Linked DNA regions of Alicycliphilus denitrificans K601. The protein of the gene in region 1 binds, or shares a complex with, the protein of each later gene. Links are inferred from orthologs where the notes say so. Each region holds a gene or a part of one and is shown in the gene's direction. Other genes may lie near its edges.

Region 1 (8,878 bases):
TTTCGCCTTCGCGCGCGTTCGCTTCAACGGCCAGGAGCTGGGCGAGCTGGGCATCTACGGGCTGCTTGCCGGCCAGTACGGTGTGCCGGTGATCGCCGCCTCGGGCGACGACGCCTTCATCGCCGAATACCGGGCGCTGCTGCCCGCCACGCGCTTCATCGAGGTCAAGCGCGCCACCGGTTTCGGCAGCGGCACCAGCCTGTCGCCCGAGGCCGCCTGCGCCGCCATCCGCGCAGGCGTGGCCGAGGCCGTTCCCCAGGCGCGCGCCACCGCGCCGCTGGCCATGGCCGGCCCCATCGTCGTCGAACTGCAGACCCAGACCCCGGCGCTGGCCGACCTGTTCTGCCAGTGGCCCACGCTCGCGCGCACCGGCGGCGACGCGCTGCGCTTCGATGCGCCCGACGTGGAGTCCGCGGTGCGCATGCTCAACTGCCTGTCCGCCATGTCGAGCGTGTTGCGATGAACCAGCCTCCCTGCACCCACACCGTCGGCATCCTGGCTGGCATGGGTCCGGCCGCCGGCGTGGACTTCGCGCGCCTGTTCGTGGCCGCCTGCGAGGACTGGCTGCGCAGCCACGGCCACGCCGTGTGCGACCAGGCCTACCCCGCGCACTGGATGGCGCAGCTGCCCATTCCCGACCGCACGCGCGCCCTCGCCGACGGCGCGGCGCCCCAGCCGCTCGAAGCCATGGCGCAGGGCCTGGCGCAGCTGGCCGGCCTGGGCGCGCGCGCCGTGGCCATGCCCTGCAACACCGCCCATGCCTGGCATGCGGCACTGCAGGAGCGCGTGCCCCAGGTCGAGCTGCTGCACATGCCGCGCGAGACGGCGGCCGCGCTGCGCGCGCAGGGCCAGGAGCGCGTGGCCTTGCTCGCCACCGAGGGCAGCTACCGCATCGGCCTGTACGAACAGGCCTTCGCGGCGCAGGGCATCGCCTGCGTGTTGCCCGATGCAAAGGCGCGGCAATGGCTGATGCAGGGCATCTACGACGGCGTCAAGGCCGGCGACATGGCGCTGGCGCAGCAGCGCTTCGTCGCCGTGGGGCAGGCGCTGCGCGCGCAGCATGGCGACATTGCGCTGGCCATGGCCTGCACCGAAATCCCGCTGGCCCTGCCGCAGGCGCCCGAGGCGCAGGGCTGGACGCTGATCGACCCCACGGCCATTCTTGCGCGCGCGCTGGCGCGCCGCGCCTACGGCGCCTAGGGTCTTGCAGCGGGTAGGGTGACGCCCCATGCGCCTGCGCCACATCGAAGTCTTCAACGCCGTCATGCTTACGGGCAGCGTGAGCGCGGCGGCGCGCCTGATGAACGTCACCCAGCCGGCCGTCAGCCGCATCCTGGCCCATGCCGAGCTGCAGCTCGGGTTTGCGCTGTTCCAGCGCGTCAAGGGCCGGCTCGTGCCCACGCAGGAGGCGCAGACCCTGTACCCGCAGGTGCAGCAGCTGTTCGCACAGCTCGATGAGGTGCAGCGCCTGGCCGCCAGCCTGAAGAACCCGCAGCGCCGCGACGAGCTGCGCATCCTCACGGTGTTCGCGCTCAGCGTCGAGCTGCTGCCGCGCGCGCTGCGCGTGTTCCGCGCCCAGTATCCGGGCGTGGCCGTCACCATCGACGCACTGCATTCGCCGCAGATTGTCGCGGCGCTGCTGCGCCAGGAGGCCGACCTGGGCTTCGTCTTCACCGCCGCCGCCCATCCCTCCCTGGTGCAGGAGCACCTGGCCGACGCGCGCATGCTGTGCGTGGCCCCGCGCGGCATGCTGCCCCCGGCGCTGGCGGCGGGCGGGAGCATCGCGCTGTCCGACCTGGCGCAGCAGCCCCTGGTGCGCCTGGCGGCCAGCGACCCCATAGGCACCTTGGTGAACCATGCCTGCAGGGAGGCCGAGGTCAGCCTGCAGGCCCCCTACACGGTGCAGACCTACCACGCGGCGCTGGCGCTGGCCCACCATGGCCAGGCCTGCGCCCTGGTCGATGCCTGCACGGCCGCCTCGGCCGAGCGCGACAAGGTCGATGTGCTGGCCGTGCAGCCGCCCATCGCCGTGCCCGTGCAGGCGCTGCGCCCGGCGCACCGCCCGGCATCGCTGCTGGCGGAGGCCATGTTGCGCTGCATGCGCACGGTGGTCGTCCAGGCGCTGGCTGAATGACGCTCAGCCGGCCAGCGCCTCGGCCACGGCTGCGGCCGTGCCGAAGGCCAGCGTGAAACCCAGCGCGCCGTGTCCGGTGTTGAGCAGCAGGTTGGCGGGCGCGCGTGCGTGGCGCCCCACCACGGGCAGGCCGGTGGGCGTGGCCGGGCGCAGGCCGGCCCAGGGCTGCAGGTCGCGCCCCATGCCGCTGTGCGGGAACAGGGCGCGCGTGGCGGCGCACAGGCTGTCGATGCGCGCCTGCGGTATGTCCATGCCGTAGCCCACGAGCTCGGCCATGCCGGCCACGCGCATGCGCCGGCCCAGGCGCGCGAACACCACCTTGCGGGCGGCATCGGTCACGCTCACGCGGGGCGCCGCGCCGGGCCCGGCGGCGGCATCGAAGGTGATGCTGTAGCCCTTGAGCGGATAGACCGGCAGCGCAAACCCCAGGGTGCGCGCCAGCGCGTGGCTGCTGCTGCCCAGGGCGAGCACGAAAGCGTCGGCCTCGATGGCGCCCGCATCGGTCTGCGCCGCAACGATGCGGCCCGCGGACCGGGTGACCGCCGTGATCCTCGTGCCGAGCACGAAGCGCACGCCGCGTGCCTGCAGCAGGGCATGCAGCCCCTGGCAGACCTGCAGGCAGTCGGCCGCGCATTCGCTGGGCGTGTGGATGGCGCCAGCGATCTGCGCCGCGTAGTGCGCGAGCGCCGGCTCGATCTCCACGCAGCGCGCGGGTGTGACGGCTTCCTGCTCGCAGCCCCAGGCGCGCTGCAGCTCCAGCTGGCGCCGCGCGTCGTCGAGCGAGGCCTGGGTCGCATACAGCACCAGCTTGCCCGTGCGCGAGAAGTCGCACTCCAGCCGCTCGGCGGCCAGCATGCGCTCGAAGCCCTGGCGGCTGCGCGCGGCCAGGGCCAGCAGCGTGGCCGTGCCGCGCTCGGAGGCGCGGCGGTTGCAGGCGCGCAGGAAATCCAGCCCCCAGCGCCACTGGTGCGGGTCCCACCGCGGGCGCAGCTTGAGCGGCGAATCGGGCGACAGCAGCAGCTTGGGCAGCTGCGCCCAGATGCCGGAGTCGGCCAGGGGCTGCACATAGCTGTAGCTCAGCTGGGCGCCATTGCCCCCGCTGGCGCCCGCGCCGGGCCGGGCCTGGTCGACCACGGTGACCTGCATTCCCTGGCGCTGGAGCTCGTAGGCCGTCGCCAGGCCCACGATGCCCGCGCCCATAACACATACATGCATTGAAAAATTCGGCAGATTGCGGATCGCCCCAATGTAGGGCGCGCGCCGGCGATTGAATAATGCCAATGCAGGCGCGGGGCATGACGGAAAGTTATGCGCGGGCCGTGGCGCAAGGCCCGCAGCGGCGGCGCATAACTTTTGCACATACCCCCTGCCACGAAAGGCATTGTTCAAGCGGGCGCGGGCTTTCTACAGTACCGTCGTGACTTGCGTGGCAACCGCAACCACGACTTCGATAAAGCAAAGGAGACGCCATGAAACCCACCACCATCCTGGCCGCAGCGCTGGCCGCCTGCGCCCTGGCCGGCACCGCCGCCCAGGCCGACACCCTCAAGAAGATCGCCGACACGGGCAAGATCACCGTGGCCTACCGCGAATCCTCGGTGCCGTTCAGCTACCTCGCGGGCTCGGGCGGCCCGGTGGGATTCTCGGTGGAGATCACCAACGCCATCGTCGATGCCGTGAAGAAGCAGCTGAACAAGCCGGGCCTGAAGGTGGACATGCAGGCCGTGACCTCGCAGAACCGCATCCCGCTGCTGCAGAACGGCACCATCGACATCGAGTGCGGATCGACCACCAACAATGCGGTGCGCGGCAAGGACGTGCAGTTCGCCATCAACTACTTCTATACCGGCACGCGCCTGCTCGTGAAGAAGAATTCCGGCATCAAGAACTGGGCCGACCTGGCGAGGAAGAAGGTGTCCAGCACCACGGGCACGACCAACGCCCAGGTGATACGCAAGTACAGCAAGGACAACAACCTGGACTTCGACATCGTGCTCGGCAAGGACCATGACGACTCCATGCTGCTCGTGGACGCCGGCCGCGCCGAGGCGTTCGCCATGGACGACATCCTGCTGTTCGGCCTGAAGAACAACGCGCGCAACCCCGCCGACTGGGACGTGGTGGGCGATGCGCTGCAGGTCGAGCCCTACGCCTGCATGATGCGCAAGGACGATCCGCAGTTCCAGAAGCTGGTCAACGGCGTGATCGGTGGCATGATGAAGTCGGGCGAGTTCGAGAAGCTCTACACCAAGTGGTTCATGTCGCCGATCCCGCCCAAGGGCCAGGTGATCGGCCTGCCCATGAGCCAGGAGCTCAAGGACAACCTCACGGCGCAAAGCGACAAGCCCGCCATGTGAGTCCAGGCGGGTGGCGCGGGGTGCGCCAGCGTCAATAATGCGGCGCTCGGATCACTGCCCTGCTGAAAGCCCCGCCCATGCTCGCCCGCCACCAGGACCCCATCGCTGCCATCGCCACCGCCCCCGGGCGCGGGGCCGTGGGCATCGTGCGCGTGTCGGGCCGGGGGCTCGCGCCCTTCGTGCAGGGCCTGCTCGGGAGATCGCTGCAGCCCCGCCAGGCGCATTACCTGCCCTTTCCCGATGCCGCGGGCCGGTCCATCGACCAGGGCTTGGCGCTGTTCTTCCCCGCGCCGCACAGCTACACGGGCGAGGACGTGCTGGAGCTGCAGGCCCACGGTGGCCCCGTGGTGCTGCAGCTGTTGCTGGCGCGCTGCCTGGAGGCGGCGCAAGCCGTGCTGCCGCGCCTGCGCCTGGCCGAGCCGGGCGAATTCACCGAGCGCGCCTTCCTCAACGACAAGCTCGACCTGGCCCAGGCCGAGGCCATCGCCGACCTGATAGACGCCAGCACCGAGGCCGCGGCGCGCAGCGCGGGCCGGTCGCTGTCGGGCGCGTTCTCGCAGGAGATCCACGGCCTGCGCGACGCGCTCGTGCACCTGCGCATGCTGGTCGAGGCCACGCTCGACTTCCCAGAGGAGGAAATCGACTTCCTGCGCAAGGCAGACGCGCGCGGGCAGCTATCGAACCTGCAGCAGACGCTGGCCGCCGTGATGCAGCGCGCCAGCCAGGGCGCGCTGCTGCGCGAAGGCATCAAGGTGGTCATCGCGGGCCAGCCGAACGCGGGCAAGAGCTCGCTGCTCAATGCGCTCGCCGGGGCGGAGCTGGCCATCGTCACCCCCATCGCGGGCACCACGCGCGACAAGGTTCAGCAGACCATACAGATCGAGGGCGTTCCGCTGCACATCATCGACACGGCTGGCCTGCGCGAAAGCGCCGACGAGGTCGAGCGCATCGGCATCGCGCGCGCCTGGGACGAGATCACCCAGGCCGATGCCGTGCTGTTCCTGCACGACCTCACGCGCCTGGATGCTCCCGAATACATAGCTGCCGACGCGCTCATAGCAAGCACCCTGGTCCAGAAACTGTCTGAAAGCGTGCCGGTCATCGACGTCTGGAACAAGACCGACGCCGCTGCCCGCCCGGCACCGGCCGCCACGGCGGGCCGGGCGGCGGTGCAACTGTCGGCGCGCACCGGCCAGGGGCTCGACGCCCTGCGGCGGGAACTGCTGCGGGTCGCGGGCTGGCAGTCCGCAGCCGAGGGCGTGTACATCGCCCGCGCGCGCCACATCGAGGCCCTGCGCGCCGTGGACGCGCACCTCATGGAGGCCGCCGCGCAGCTCGAAAGCACGGGGCCGGCGCTGGACCTGCTGGCCGAGGAACTACGCCTGGCGCAGAACGCCCTCAACGCCATCACGGGCGAATTCACCTCCGACGATCTGCTGGGTGTCATCTTCTCCAGCTTCTGCATCGGAAAATGAGGTAGCGACAAGGCAATGCATGTGTAAACAATGGTAATGGCCGCTTGTATGGATGCGGTGCGCACGCTACCGTTCGCGCCCGATGAACACCACTCCCTTCCCCAGGGTCGATCTGACGGGCCTGATCGAGGCCATCAGCCAGACCACCGCGGACGACGGCATGAACAATGTGCTCAGCCGCGAGCAATGGGGCCTGCTGTCGTCCTACCTGCAGCCCGTGAATCTGCCGGCCGGCCAGGTGCTGTTTGCGCAGGGCACGAACGACCGCACCCTGTACCTGGTGGAGAGCGGCAGCCTGAGCGTGCATTCGGAGAATGAGAACCAGCGGCTGCGCTTGGCCATCGTGGGCGCCGGCTCGGTGGTGGGCGAGGGGGCGTTTTTCTCGCACCGCCCGCGCAGCGCGACGGTGCAGGCCAGCGCCCCGAGCAAGCTGTGGAGCCTGACGGCGCTGCGTTTTTCCGAACTCGCCAACCGGCAGCCGGTCGTGGCGCTGCAACTGGCCATGGCCGTCGGCGCGGTGCTCGCCAAGCGCCTGGCCAACCGCCGCCGTCGCGTGGCCGCAACCTGAGCCGGGTGGCGGGAGGGCCAGGCGCCCCCGTGGCGGCGTCCTGGCCGGTTGGCGGCATGCCAAACCATGAACCGCGCTGTACACTTGCTGACATTTTTAGCGCTTCTTTGCGAAGGCATGGCATGTCCTTGTTCAGCTGGTTCACCCGCAAATCCAAGCCCCAGGCACCGCGCCAGCGCCAGGCGCATACGATGCCTGCACCGCTGGCCGCGAACGGCGCGGGGTCCGCAGCGCCGGGCCGCAATGGCAATGGCAAGCCCTTGCTGGAGCCCTCCGCATCCCAGGATCCGGCCGCGGCGCGCAAGAACGAGCGCGCGGAGCGGCGCGAGCTGCTGTACACGACGGTGCGCGACGCGATGGTGCGCGCCGGAGTGTTGTCGGCGGGCTACAAGTTCAAGGTGCTTTCACTGGACCAGCGCGGTGCCCAGTTCCTGGTGATGATGGATCTGGCGCAGGAATACAGCAGCGACATGGTGCGCCTGGGCGAGATCGAGGCGCTGATCACCCAGTCCGCCAAGTCGCGCTTCGGCATCGTCGTGCCGGCCGTCTATTGGCGCATCAACGACCAGATCATGGTGGGCGTGTCCATGGGCCCGGCCGCTTCCGCGGCGCGGCCCCAGGCCAGCAGGGTGCCGGAGTTCACCGCGCCCGCGGCGCAGGCCTCGCCCACCCTCTCGCCTCCCCGGCCGGCTGCTGCGCGCCAGCATGGCGTGCCGCCGGCCTCGCGCCCGGCCCCCCTGGTGCCGCCGATCGCGCCCGTCGCGCCGCCGCGCGCCGCCACGGGGTTCGAGCCCATCGAGGCGGACGAGGTTGCGGCCTTCAAGCAGGCGCTGGTGCATGCCGCCGCGGCGCGCGCGCCGGCGCCCGCGGCGGAACCGGGCACGGCTACGCGCAGCGGCCCCCTGCTGCCCAAGAGCACCGGCTCCACGGGGTTCGAGGACACCGTGATGCCCACCCAGGACGCGCCCTCGTCCGACCTGAGCTCCACGCAGTACGGCGACCTGCGTTGATACGGCTTCGCGCCTTGTTCTCTGACTGATTGCAAACCCGTACGCGTCAGCGGCCGCTGAAATCCACCAGGGTGTAGAGCGGCAACCCGCTCGCGCGCAGGCGCGCCGAGCCGCCGAGTTCGGGCAGGTCGACGATGGCGGCGCCTTCCATCACGGTGGTGCCCAGTTTTTCCAGCAGCTTCTTGCCCGCCATCATCGTGCCGCCGGTGGCGATCAGGTCGTCGATCAGCAGCACGCGGTCGCCGGGCTTCACGGCGTCGGCATGCAGCTCCACGGTGGCGCTGCCGTACTCCAGCTCGTAGGTTTCCTCGACCGTGGTGAAGGGCAGCTTGCCCTTCTTGCGGATCGGCACGAAGCCGACGTTGAGTTCGTAGGCCACCACGGCCCCGAGGATGAAGCCGCGCGCGTCCAGCCCTGCCACCACGTCGGGGCGCATGGCGCGGTCCATGTAGCGGTGCACGAACGCGTCGATCATGACGCGGAAGACCTTGGGGTCCTGCAGCAGGGGGGTGATGTCGCGGAACTGCACGCCGGGGGCCGGCCAGTCGGGCACGGTGCGGATGTGCTGGCGCAGGTAGTCGGTGACGCTGAGGCTGTGCATGGGCGGTGGGGGCGAGAGGGGCCGGCGGACAGTGTAATCAGCCGCGCAGCAGTTTCTCTTCTGCCAGGCTCAGGGCCGTGGGGTGGCCGGAGAGGACCAGGGTGTCTCCCTCGGCCAGCGGCATGGCGTCGTCGGGCGTGGACATGCGGCCGCTGGTCCGGCGCACGTTGACCAGGTGTGCGCCGATGGCGTGCAGGGGAAGGTGCGCCAGCTGCGCGCCCACGGCCGCGGCGCCCGGGGGCAGGGTGATGGAGTACAGGCGCTCCTGGTCCCTTTCGGTGGGCGTGTCGTCGTCGGCACCGTGGAAGTAGCCGCGCAGCAGGCCGTAGCGGGCCTCGCGCTGGTCCTGCACCAGGCGCAGCACGCGCCGCATGGGCACGCCCACCAGGGCCAGGGCGTGGCTGGCCAGCATCAGCGAGCCTTCGATGGCCTCGGGCACGACCTCGGTGGCTCCGGCGGCCTGCAGCCTGTCCAGCTGCGAATCGTCCTGCGTGCGCACCACCACGGGCACATGGGGCGCATGCGTGCGCGCGTGGGCCAGCACCTTGAGGGCGGCGGGCGTGTCCAGGTAGGTCACGGCCACGGCGGCGGCGCGCGCCAGGCCCGCGGCCTTGAGCGCCTGCAGCCGCGTGGCGTCGCCGAAGACCACCGAGTTGCCCGCCGCGGCGGCCTGGCGCACGCGGTCGGGGTCGAGGTCCAGCGCCATGTAGGGGATGCCCTCGCTTTCCAGCAT
Region 2 (8,916 bases), 4.9 Mb from region 1 along the record:
CAGAATGGATTCGGCCTCCTGGCGCGAGCCGCCGCACATGGCGGGGTGGGGCTGCAGCGATGCGCATACCGGCGGGCGCCCGGGGTGGCCGAAGATGCGGCAGCGCGCGTCGTCGTCCAGCTGCACGCACCGCACGCCTGCCGGCTTTCCGCCGGGCCTCCCCGGGATGGGGCTGGAGATGGACGGCGCGGTGCAGCAGGCGCCGCAGCCGGGGCGGTAGTCCATCCGGTGTCAGGCGCAGAGGCGCTGCGCAGCCCACAGCACCTGATCGACCACGGCGCGCACTTGCTGGCGCTGCGCCTCGTCGGCCAGGTCGTCGCCGGCATCGAAGGCGCTGGCGGCACGTGCCAGGGCGTAGTTGCGCGGCGCCAGCCAGCAGCCCAGGTTGACGAGCAGCGGCGCCAGATGGCTCTGCGAGCGCAGGCCGCCCAGCGCGCCGTTGGACGCGCTGAGCACGCCCACCACCTTGCCGGCGAAGGGGCGTGTCACGTCGGTCCAGACCGGATGCCCGGCGACGGGGCTGGAGGCCCAATCGATGGTGTTCTTGAGCAGGCCGGTGTAGCTGCCGTTGTATTCGGGCGAGCAGATGATCCAGGCGGGGTGGGCATCCAGGATTTCCTTGAGCCGGATCACGTCGGGCGGCGTGCCGCGCGCCTCCAGGTCAGCGTTGTACATCGGGATGTCCAGGTCCGACAGCTCCAGCAGCGTGACCTCGGCGCCGGCGTCGCGGCCCATGCGGGCGGCGATGCGGGCCAGGCGCCGGTTGAACGATTGTTGGCGGGTGCTGCCCGCGAAGACGAGGAGTTTCATGGGGCCGGATTGAAGCACAGACCCGGCGCCGGAATCCTGCAATGGTTTCACGTGAAACACGGGCAGGAGCAACGCAGATGGACAAAGATGGGAAAATTGCGAGCTTTCCCTTGCCGTGCCCGTTTCGTCCCATGCTCTACCCCCAGGAATTTGATGTCATCGTCGTCGGCGGCGGCCATGCCGGTACTGAGGCCGCGCTGGCTGCGGCGCGCATGGGCTGCCGGACCTTGCTACTGACCCACAACATAGAGACCCTGGGGCAGATGAGCTGCAACCCCAGCATCGGCGGCATCGGCAAGGGCCACCTCGTGAAGGAGGTGGATGCGCTGGGCGGCGCCATGGCGCTGGCGACCGACGAGGGCGGCATCCAGTTCCGCATCCTCAACAGCAGCAAGGGTCCGGCCGTGCGCGCCACCAGGGCGCAGGCCGACCGCATCCTCTACAAGGCCGCCATCCGCCGCATGCTGGAGAACCAGCCCAATCTGTGGCTGTTCCAGCAGGCCGTGGACGACCTGATGGTGGAGGGCGACCGCGTGGCGGGCGCCGTCACCCAGATCGGTCTGCGCTTTCGCGCGCGCGCCGTGGTGCTCACGGCCGGCACCTTCCTGGACGGCAGGATCCATGTGGGCCTGAACAACTACGCGGCCGGCCGCGCGGGCGATCCGCCGGCCGTGAGCCTGTCGGCCCGGCTCAAGGAGCTGAAGCTGCCGCAGGGGCGCCTGAAGACCGGCACGCCGCCGCGCATCGACGGGCGCAGCATCGACTTCTCGCAGTGCGAGGAGCAGCCCGGCGACGGCATGCCCGGCGGCGTGAACGAGGGTGTGCTGCCCGTGTTCAGCTTCATGGGAAGCACGGTGATGCACCCGCGCCAGGTGCCGTGCTGGATCACGCACACCAACGCGCGCACGCACGAGATCATCCGCAGCGGCTTCGACCGCAGCCCCATGTTCACGGGCAAGATCGAGGGCGTGGGCCCGCGCTACTGCCCCAGCGTGGAGGATAAGATCAATCGCTTCGCCGACAAGGAAAGCCACCAGATCTTCCTGGAACCCGAGGGCTTGACCACGCACGAGTTCTACCCCAACGGCATCTCCACCAGCCTGCCGTTCGACATTCAGTACGCGCTGGTGCGCTCCATGCGCGGCCTGGAGAACGCCCACATCCTGCGTCCCGGCTACGCCATCGAGTACGACTACTTCGACCCGCGTTCGCTCAAGAGCAGCTTCGAGACGCGGCAGATCCAGGGGCTCTTCTTCGCCGGGCAGATCAACGGCACCACGGGCTACGAGGAGGCCGCCGCCCAGGGCCTGTTCGCTGGCCTGAACGCGGCCCTGCAGTGCCGGGGCGAGGCGCCCTGGCTGCCGCGCAGGGACGAGGCCTACCTGGGCGTGCTGGTGGACGACTTGGTGACCAAGGGCGTGACTGAGCCTTATCGCATGTTCACCAGCCGCGCCGAGTTCCGCCTGCAGCTGCGCGAGGACAACGCCGACATGCGCCTGACCGAGGCGGGGCGCCGCATGGGGCTGGTCGATGACGCGCGCTGGGACGCCTTCGCGGCCAAGCGCGACGCGGTTTCACGTGAAACAGAGCGTCTCAAGAGCACCTGGGTGAACCCGCGCATCCTTGCTGCGGCCGAGGCCGAGCGCGTGCTGGGCAAGGCCATCGACCACGAATACAACCTGTTCGACCTGCTGCGTCGCCCGGACGTGGACTATGCACGCCTCATGAGCCTGGATGGCGGCAAGTACGCCAGTGGCGATGTTTCACGTGAAACCCTGGGCGCCTTGAGCGAGCCGGTGATCGAGCAGGTGGAGATCGCGGCCAAGTACGCGGGCTATATCGACCGCCAGAAGGACGAGGTGCAGCGCGCCGCGCACTACGAGCAGTTGCGCCTGCCGCCCGAGCTGGACTACATGCAGGTGTCGGCCCTGTCCATCGAGGTGCGGCAGAAGCTGCAGAAGCACCGGCCCGAGACCCTGGGCCAGGCCTCGCGCATCTCGGGTGTGACGCCGGCGGCCATCTCGCTGCTGCTCGTGCACCTGAAGAAGGGCGGGTTCAAGGGCTTCGCGCAGCCGGCGCCCACGGGGGAGGGCCATGTCGTTTCCGCTTGAAGAAAGAAGGGCGCTGCTGGCCTGCAAGGGCGTGGGGGCGGCGGTGGTGGCCCGCCTGGAGCAGATGGGCTACGGATCCCTGGCGCACCTGGCCAAGGCCAATACCCCGGACATTCTGGCGGCGGGTGCCAGGTTGACGGGATCGAGCTGCTGGAAGAACAGCTCCCAGGCGCGCGCCGCCATCGACGCCGCGCTGGCGCTGGCCCGGAGCCGCCATGGTTGATGCTGCGCCGCTGCGCCAGGGCGTGCAGGCCCTCGGCCTGGACTTGACGGAAGAACAGATCGCCCGCCTGCTCGACTTCCTGGCCCTGCTGCAGAAGTGGAACAAGGTCTACAACCTCACGGCCGTGCGTGACCCGCAGGAGATGCTCACGCACCACCTGCTCGACAGCCTGGCTGCCGTGGCGCCCCTGCGGCGCCACTTGGCGCAGCAGGGCGGGGCGGGGCGGCGCCTGCTGGACGTGGGCAGCGGCGGCGGCCTGCCGGGCGTGGTGTTCGCCATCTGCTGTCCCGATCTGGACGTGAGCTGCGTGGACACCGTGGCCAAGAAGGCGGCATTCATCCAGCAGGCGGCGGCCGCGCTGGGCCTCAGGAACCTGCATGGCATCCACGCGCGCGTGGAAACGCTGGCCGGCCCGTTCGACGTGGTGAGCTGCCGAGCCTTCGCCTCGCTGCCGGATTTCGTGAACTGGTCGCGCCAGGTGCTGGCGCCGCACGCCGTGTGGCTGGCCATGAAGGGCAGGCACCCGCAGGACGAGATCGCCGCGCTGCCCGTAGGCGTGCAGGTGTTTCACGTGGAACAACTCGCCGTGCCGGGGCTGGATGCCGAGCGCTGCATCGTCTGGATGCGGCCCGTGGCTTAAACTCGGGCTCCTCTCCCCGCTGCTAGGCGCTCCCACATGTTCGGCATTGCAGACTACGGCGCATTCGTCGCCGCCATCGTGTTGTTCCTGGCCATTCCCGGGCCGGGCAACCTGGCGCTCATCACCTCCACCGGCAAGGGCGGCGTGCGCGCCGGTCTGGCCGCATGCCTGGGCGTGATCGCGGCCGACCAGGTCCTCATGTGGGCGGCCGTGGCGGGCGTGGCCGGCCTGCTGGCGGCCTACCCGGCGGCCTTCCATGCCGTGCAGTGGCTGGGCGCCGTCTACCTGGGCTGGATGGGCTACAAGATGCTCACGGCCAGGCCGGGCGATGCGCCGGTGCTGCGCATAGAGCCGCGCCACTATTTCCGTCAGGGCGCCGTCATCACGCTGCTCAATCCCAAGGCCATCGTGTTCTACATGGCCTTTTTCCCGCTGTTCGTGAACCCGGCCACGCACCGCGGCCTGGCCACCTTCGCGGCCATGGCGGCCACCATCGCGGCGCTCACCTTCCTGTACAGCCTGGTCGTGGTGCTGCTCACGCATCACCTGGCCGAGCGCATGCGCGCGAACCCCATGGTGGTGCGCGTGCTGGAAAAGACCGCGGGCACCTTCCTTATCGGCTTCGGCATCAAGCTGGCCATTTCGAAATAAAGACCGGCATGGCCAAGATCTTCTGCATTGCCAACCAGAAGGGTGGCGTGGGCAAGACCACCACCTCCGTCAACCTCGCCGCGGGCCTGGCCAAGATAGGCCAGCGCGTGCTGCTCGTGGACCTGGATCCGCAGGGCAATGCCACGATGGGTTCGGGCGTGGACAAGCGCCAGCTCGCGCTCAGCGTGTACGACGTGCTGCTCGAATCGAGCTCCATCAAGGAGGCCGCCGTGCCGGCCGAGCAATGCGGCTACCACGTGCTGGGCGCCAACCGCGAGCTGGCCGGCGCCGAGGTCGAGCTCGTTGCGCTGGAGCACCGCGAGCGCCGCCTGAAGGCCGCGCTGGCCGAGGTGGACCAGGACTACGACTTCGTGCTCATCGACTGCCCGCCGTCGCTCTCCATGCTCACGCTCAACGGCCTGTGCAGCGCGCACGGCGTCATCGTGCCCATGCAGTGCGAGTACTTCGCGCTCGAAGGCCTGACGGACCTCGTCAACACCATCAAGCAGGTGCATGCCAACCTGAACCGCGACCTGCAGATCATCGGCCTGCTGCGCGTCATGTTCGACCCGCGCATCACGCTGCAGAGCCAGGTCAGCGCCCAGCTCAAGGACCACTTCGGCGACAAGGTGTTCGACACGGTGATCCCGCGCAACGTGCGCCTGGCCGAGGCGCCCAGCTACGGCCTGCCGGGCGTGGTGTTCGACCCGGTGGCCAAGGGCAGCCAGGCGTTCGTGGACTTCGCGCGCGAGATGGTGCAGCGCATCCAGCGCATGTGATCCTATCCATGGGTTTCAAGCGGAAAATGCCTCCATGGCTTATCAGGCAAGCGCTAGATGCTATATAAAAAATAGTAATACCGCATGCATCCTTTCCAGGTACTCCTTCTGCCCGGCTGGCAGGACTCCGGCCCTGGCCACTGGCAAACCGAGTGGGAGCGCCTGCACGGCTACCGGCGCGTGCAGCAGCACGACTGGACGCGCCCGCTGCGCGGCGACTGGAGCGCGCGCCTGGAGGAGGTGGTGGCCGACGCCCCGGGCGAGGTGCTGCTGGCCGCGCACAGCCTGGGTTGCATACTCGCCGCGTGGTGGGCTGCGCACACGCGCCACGCGCGCAAGGTGCACGGCGCGCTGCTGGTGGCGCCGGGCGACGTGCAACGGCCCGACCTGGCCGCGCAGATCCGCGGCTGGGCGCCCATCGCGCGCCGGCCGCTGCCCTTTCCCGCCGTGCTGGCGGGCAGCCGCGACGACCCGTACTGCGCCTTCGAGCGTGCGCGCGCCATGGCGCAGGACTGGGGCGCGCGCTTCGTCGACCTGGGCGCGCGCGGGCACGTCAACGCCGAATCGGGGCTGGGCGACTGGCCCGAGGGCCATGCGCTGCTGCAAACACTGATAAACAAGGACTGAAGAACATGGTCACCAAGAAACCCAAGGGCCTGGGCCGCGGCCTGGAAGCACTGCTGGGCCCCAAGGTCGCTGACAAGGCCGAGCAGGCCCAGGCCGAGGCGCAGGGCCTGCCCAGCACGCTGGCGCTCGACCAGCTCGTGCCCGGCGTCTACCAGCCGCGCACGCGCATGGACGAGGGCGCGCTGTACGAGCTGGCCGAGAGCATCAGGGCCCAGGGGGTGATGCAGCCCATCCTCGTGCGCCGGCTGGGCAATGGCGAGAACGTCGGCAAGTACGAGATCATCGCCGGCGAGCGGCGCTTCCGCGCTTCCAGGCTCGCGGGCCTGAACGAGGTGCCCGTGCTCGTGCGCGACGTGCCCGATGAGGCCGCCGCCGCCATGGCGCTCATCGAGAACATCCAGCGCGAGGACCTGAACCCGCTGGAGGAGGCCCAGGGCCTGCAGCGCCTCATCCGCGAGTTCGGCCTCACGCACGAGCAGGCGGCCCAGGCCGTGGGCCGCTCGCGCAGCGCGGCCAGCAACCTGCTGCGCCTGCTGAACCTGGCCGAGCCGGTGCAGACCATGCTCATGGCCGGCGACATCGACATGGGCCATGCGCGCGCGCTGCTGGCACTGGACCGTGCCACGCAGATCACGGCGGGCAACCAGATCGCGGCCAGGAAGCTGTCGGTGCGCGAGGCCGAGGGCCTGGTCAAGAAGCTGGGCGCCGAGTTCAACCTCACGCCGCAAAAGCCCAAGAAGGACAAGTCGCGCGACATGAAGCGCATCGAGGAAGAGCTGTCCGACCTGCTCATGGCCGAGGTCGAGGTGCGCGTGAAGAAGCGCGTCAAGCGCGGCAGCCGCACCGAGGAGATGGGCGAGCTGGCCATCGCGTTCGGCTCGCTGGAGGCGCTCAACGGCCTCATCGAGCGCCTGCGCGGCTGACCCGGCGCCTTCTGCCCCCTGCCGATGCGCCTGTCCTGGCCGCTGCCCGCCTTGCTTGCCTGGGGCGTGGCGTGGCTGCTGCACGCCGTGCTGCAGCCGCGCCTGGGCACCCTGGCGTCGTTGCTGGGCGCCACCGGCGTCGGCGTGCTGGCCAGCCTGTGGGGGCAGAGCTGGTGGCGCAGGGCGTTGATCGCGCTGGGCTTTCCGCTGTCGCTCGCGCTCACGGGCGCGGCAGGGTTGCCGGCCTGGGCATGGCTGCTGCCGCTGGCCGTGCTGCTGCTGGTCTACCCCCTGAATGCATGGCGCGACGCGCCTCTGTTCCCCACGCCGCGCGGCGCGCTGCACGGGCTCGACGCCCTGGCGCCGCTGCCGCCGGGCGCGGCCGTGCTCGACGCGGGCTGTGGCCTGGGCGACGGGTTGCTGGCGCTGCGCGCCGCCTATCCCCGGGCGCGGCTGCACGGGCTGGAATGGAGTTGGCCACTCGCTCTGCTGTGCCGCCTGCGCTGCCCCTGGGCGCATGTGCGGCGCGGGGACATCTGGGCGGCCGGCTGGGGCGATTACCAGCTGGTGTACGTGTTCCAGAGGCCCGAAAGCATGGCGCGCGCGGCGGCCAAGGCGCTGGCCGAGATGGCGCCGGGAAGCTGGCTGGTCAGCCTGGCGTTCGAGGTGCCGGGCCTGGCTGCCTGCGCCCGGCTGCCCGGGTTTGCCGGGCAGGGAGTGTGGATCTACCGTATGGGCGCCAGCGCCGCCGCGCCGCGCGGAGCAACAAAAGAATGCGGGGCATCTGCAGATGTAACGCTATGATTTCACGCAATTCAACCGCGCTTATCGAACCATTCACCGTGATAGAGAGGAAGGAAACCATGTCCCGCAAAACCCTGTCCCTGCTGGCGGCCGCCTGCGCCGTCGTCGCCCTTGCCGGATGCGAAACCACCAATATGAAGATGGGGAGCCAGGATGCCAAGACCGTGGCCACCGGCGCGGCTGCGGGAGGCAGCGCCGCCAATGAGAGCAGCCAGCTCGAACGCTGCCAGTCGCCGCTGGGCACGGTGTCGCTGGTCGAGAACCAGGACGCCGGCTGGTACACCATCCTGCGCAACGAATACAAGCTGCCGCCCACGGCCAACCTGCTGCGCCTGCTGATCCAGCAGTCCAACTGCTTCGTCGTGGTGGAGCGCGGCGCGGCCGGCATGCGCGCCATGGACCGCGAGCGCCAGCTCATGGGCTCGGGTGAGATGCGCGGCGGCAGCAATTTCGGCAAGGGCCAGATGGTGGCCTCCGACTATGGCCTGTCGCCCGAAATCATCTTCAGCAACAACGATGCCGGTGGCGTGGGCGGTGCGCTGGGCGGCCTGATCGGCGGCGGCAGGGGGCGTGCGCTGGCGGCCATCGGCGGCAGCCTCAAGACGCGCGAGGCCAGCGCCATGCTGACTCTGGTGGACAACCGTTCGGGCGTGCAGGTGGCGGCCTCCGAGGGCAGCGCCTCCAAGAGCGACTTCGCCGGCTTCGGCGGCATCTTCGGCGGCAGCGCCGGCGGCGGCCTGGGCGGCTACCAGAACACGGCCCAGGGCAAGGTGATCACGGCTGCGTTCATGGACGCCTACAACCAGATGGTCGTGGCGCTGCGCAACTACAAGGCGCAGAGCGTGCAGGGCCAGGGCCTGGGCGGCGGCGGCAAGCTGGGCGTGGACGGTGGTGCCGCACCGTCGCAGACCAAGGCCGGCGCGGCCATGTCCGTGCGCGAGGCGCAGGAGCGCCTGAACGCCCTGGGCTACAACGTGGGTACGCCCGACGGCTCCGCTGGCCCGAAGACGGCCCGCGCGCTGCGCGAGTTCCAGCAGCAGCAGGGCCTGCCCGTGACGGGCCGTCTGGACGCGGCCACAGCCGGCGCGCTGTCGCGCTGAACCGGGATCATTTCCCGCATGCGAGGCAAAAGCGGCCCCCGGGCCGCTTTTTGCTTGTGCGCCGCCGGCCGCCCGTGGTTCATGCCCCCAGGAACCGCCCCGGCGCCAGTCCCACGGTGCGGCGCACCATGGCGCTGAAGGCACTGGGGCTGTTGTAGCCCAGCTCGGCCGCGATCTGGTTGATGGGCCGGCGGCCCGCGGCCAGAGCCACGGCGCGCGCCAGGATGACCTGCTGGCGCCACTGCGTG

Evidence for each region.
Region 2: the proteins of mnmE (region 1) and mnmG are in contact, whole or in part, in a solved structure (PDB 9HIP), measured with the Escherichia coli proteins. The link is inferred for Alicycliphilus denitrificans K601 from one-to-one orthologs.

Annotation. Positions count from the first base shown.
Region 1 is NC_015422.1:4,970,964-4,979,841, reverse strand. Bases 3,833-6,767 are described here. They hold mnmE (tRNA uridine-5-carboxymethylaminomethyl(34) synthesis GTPase MnmE), read left to right. Parts: upstream 3,833-4,568; coding sequence 4,569-5,966; downstream 5,967-6,767. Other genes in these bases: ALIDE2_RS23440 (hypothetical protein), read left to right, coding at 6,657-6,767; ALIDE2_RS23445 (Crp/Fnr family transcriptional regulator), read left to right, coding at 6,049-6,534; ALIDE2_RS23455 (amino acid ABC transporter substrate-binding protein), read left to right, coding at 3,833-4,491. Outside these bases: ALIDE2_RS23475 (M55 family metallopeptidase), read left to right, coding at 1-463; ALIDE2_RS23470 (aspartate/glutamate racemase family protein), read left to right, coding at 460-1,200; ALIDE2_RS23465 (LysR substrate-binding domain-containing protein), read left to right, coding at 1,229-2,134; ALIDE2_RS23460 (D-amino acid dehydrogenase), read right to left, coding at 2,138-3,349; more of ALIDE2_RS23455, read left to right, coding at 3,604-3,832; more of ALIDE2_RS23440, read left to right, coding at 6,768-7,544; ALIDE2_RS23435 (adenine phosphoribosyltransferase), read right to left, coding at 7,591-8,145; ALIDE2_RS23430 (monovalent cation:proton antiporter family protein), read right to left, coding at 8,183-8,878. UniProt on the Escherichia coli protein: Exhibits a very high intrinsic GTPase hydrolysis rate. Involved in the addition of a carboxymethylaminomethyl (cmnm) group at the wobble position (U34) of certain tRNAs, forming tRNA-cmnm(5)s(2)U34.
Region 2 is NC_015422.1:63,463-72,378, forward strand. The notes cover bases 459-3,431. They hold mnmG (tRNA uridine-5-carboxymethylaminomethyl(34) synthesis enzyme MnmG), read left to right. Parts: upstream 459-941; coding sequence 942-2,921; downstream 2,922-3,431. Other genes in these bases: ALIDE2_RS00275 (NADPH-dependent FMN reductase), read right to left, coding at 459-810; ALIDE2_RS00285 (hypothetical protein), read left to right, coding at 2,905-3,144; rsmG (16S rRNA (guanine(527)-N(7))-methyltransferase RsmG), read left to right, coding at 3,137-3,431. Outside these bases: ALIDE2_RS00270 (YkgJ family cysteine cluster protein), read right to left, coding at 1-225; more of ALIDE2_RS00275, read right to left, coding at 232-458; more of rsmG, read left to right, coding at 3,432-3,784; ALIDE2_RS00295 (LysE family translocator), read left to right, coding at 3,821-4,435; ALIDE2_RS00300 (ParA family protein), read left to right, coding at 4,444-5,214; ALIDE2_RS00305 (RBBP9/YdeN family alpha/beta hydrolase), read left to right, coding at 5,299-5,841; ALIDE2_RS00310 (ParB/RepB/Spo0J family partition protein), read left to right, coding at 5,847-6,764; ALIDE2_RS00315 (class I SAM-dependent methyltransferase), read left to right, coding at 6,789-7,568; ALIDE2_RS00320 (peptidoglycan-binding domain-containing protein), read left to right, coding at 7,628-8,668; ALIDE2_RS00325 (AraC family transcriptional regulator), read right to left, coding at 8,748-8,916. UniProt on the Escherichia coli protein: NAD-binding protein involved in the addition of a carboxymethylaminomethyl (cmnm) group at the wobble position (U34) of certain tRNAs, forming tRNA-cmnm(5)s(2)U34.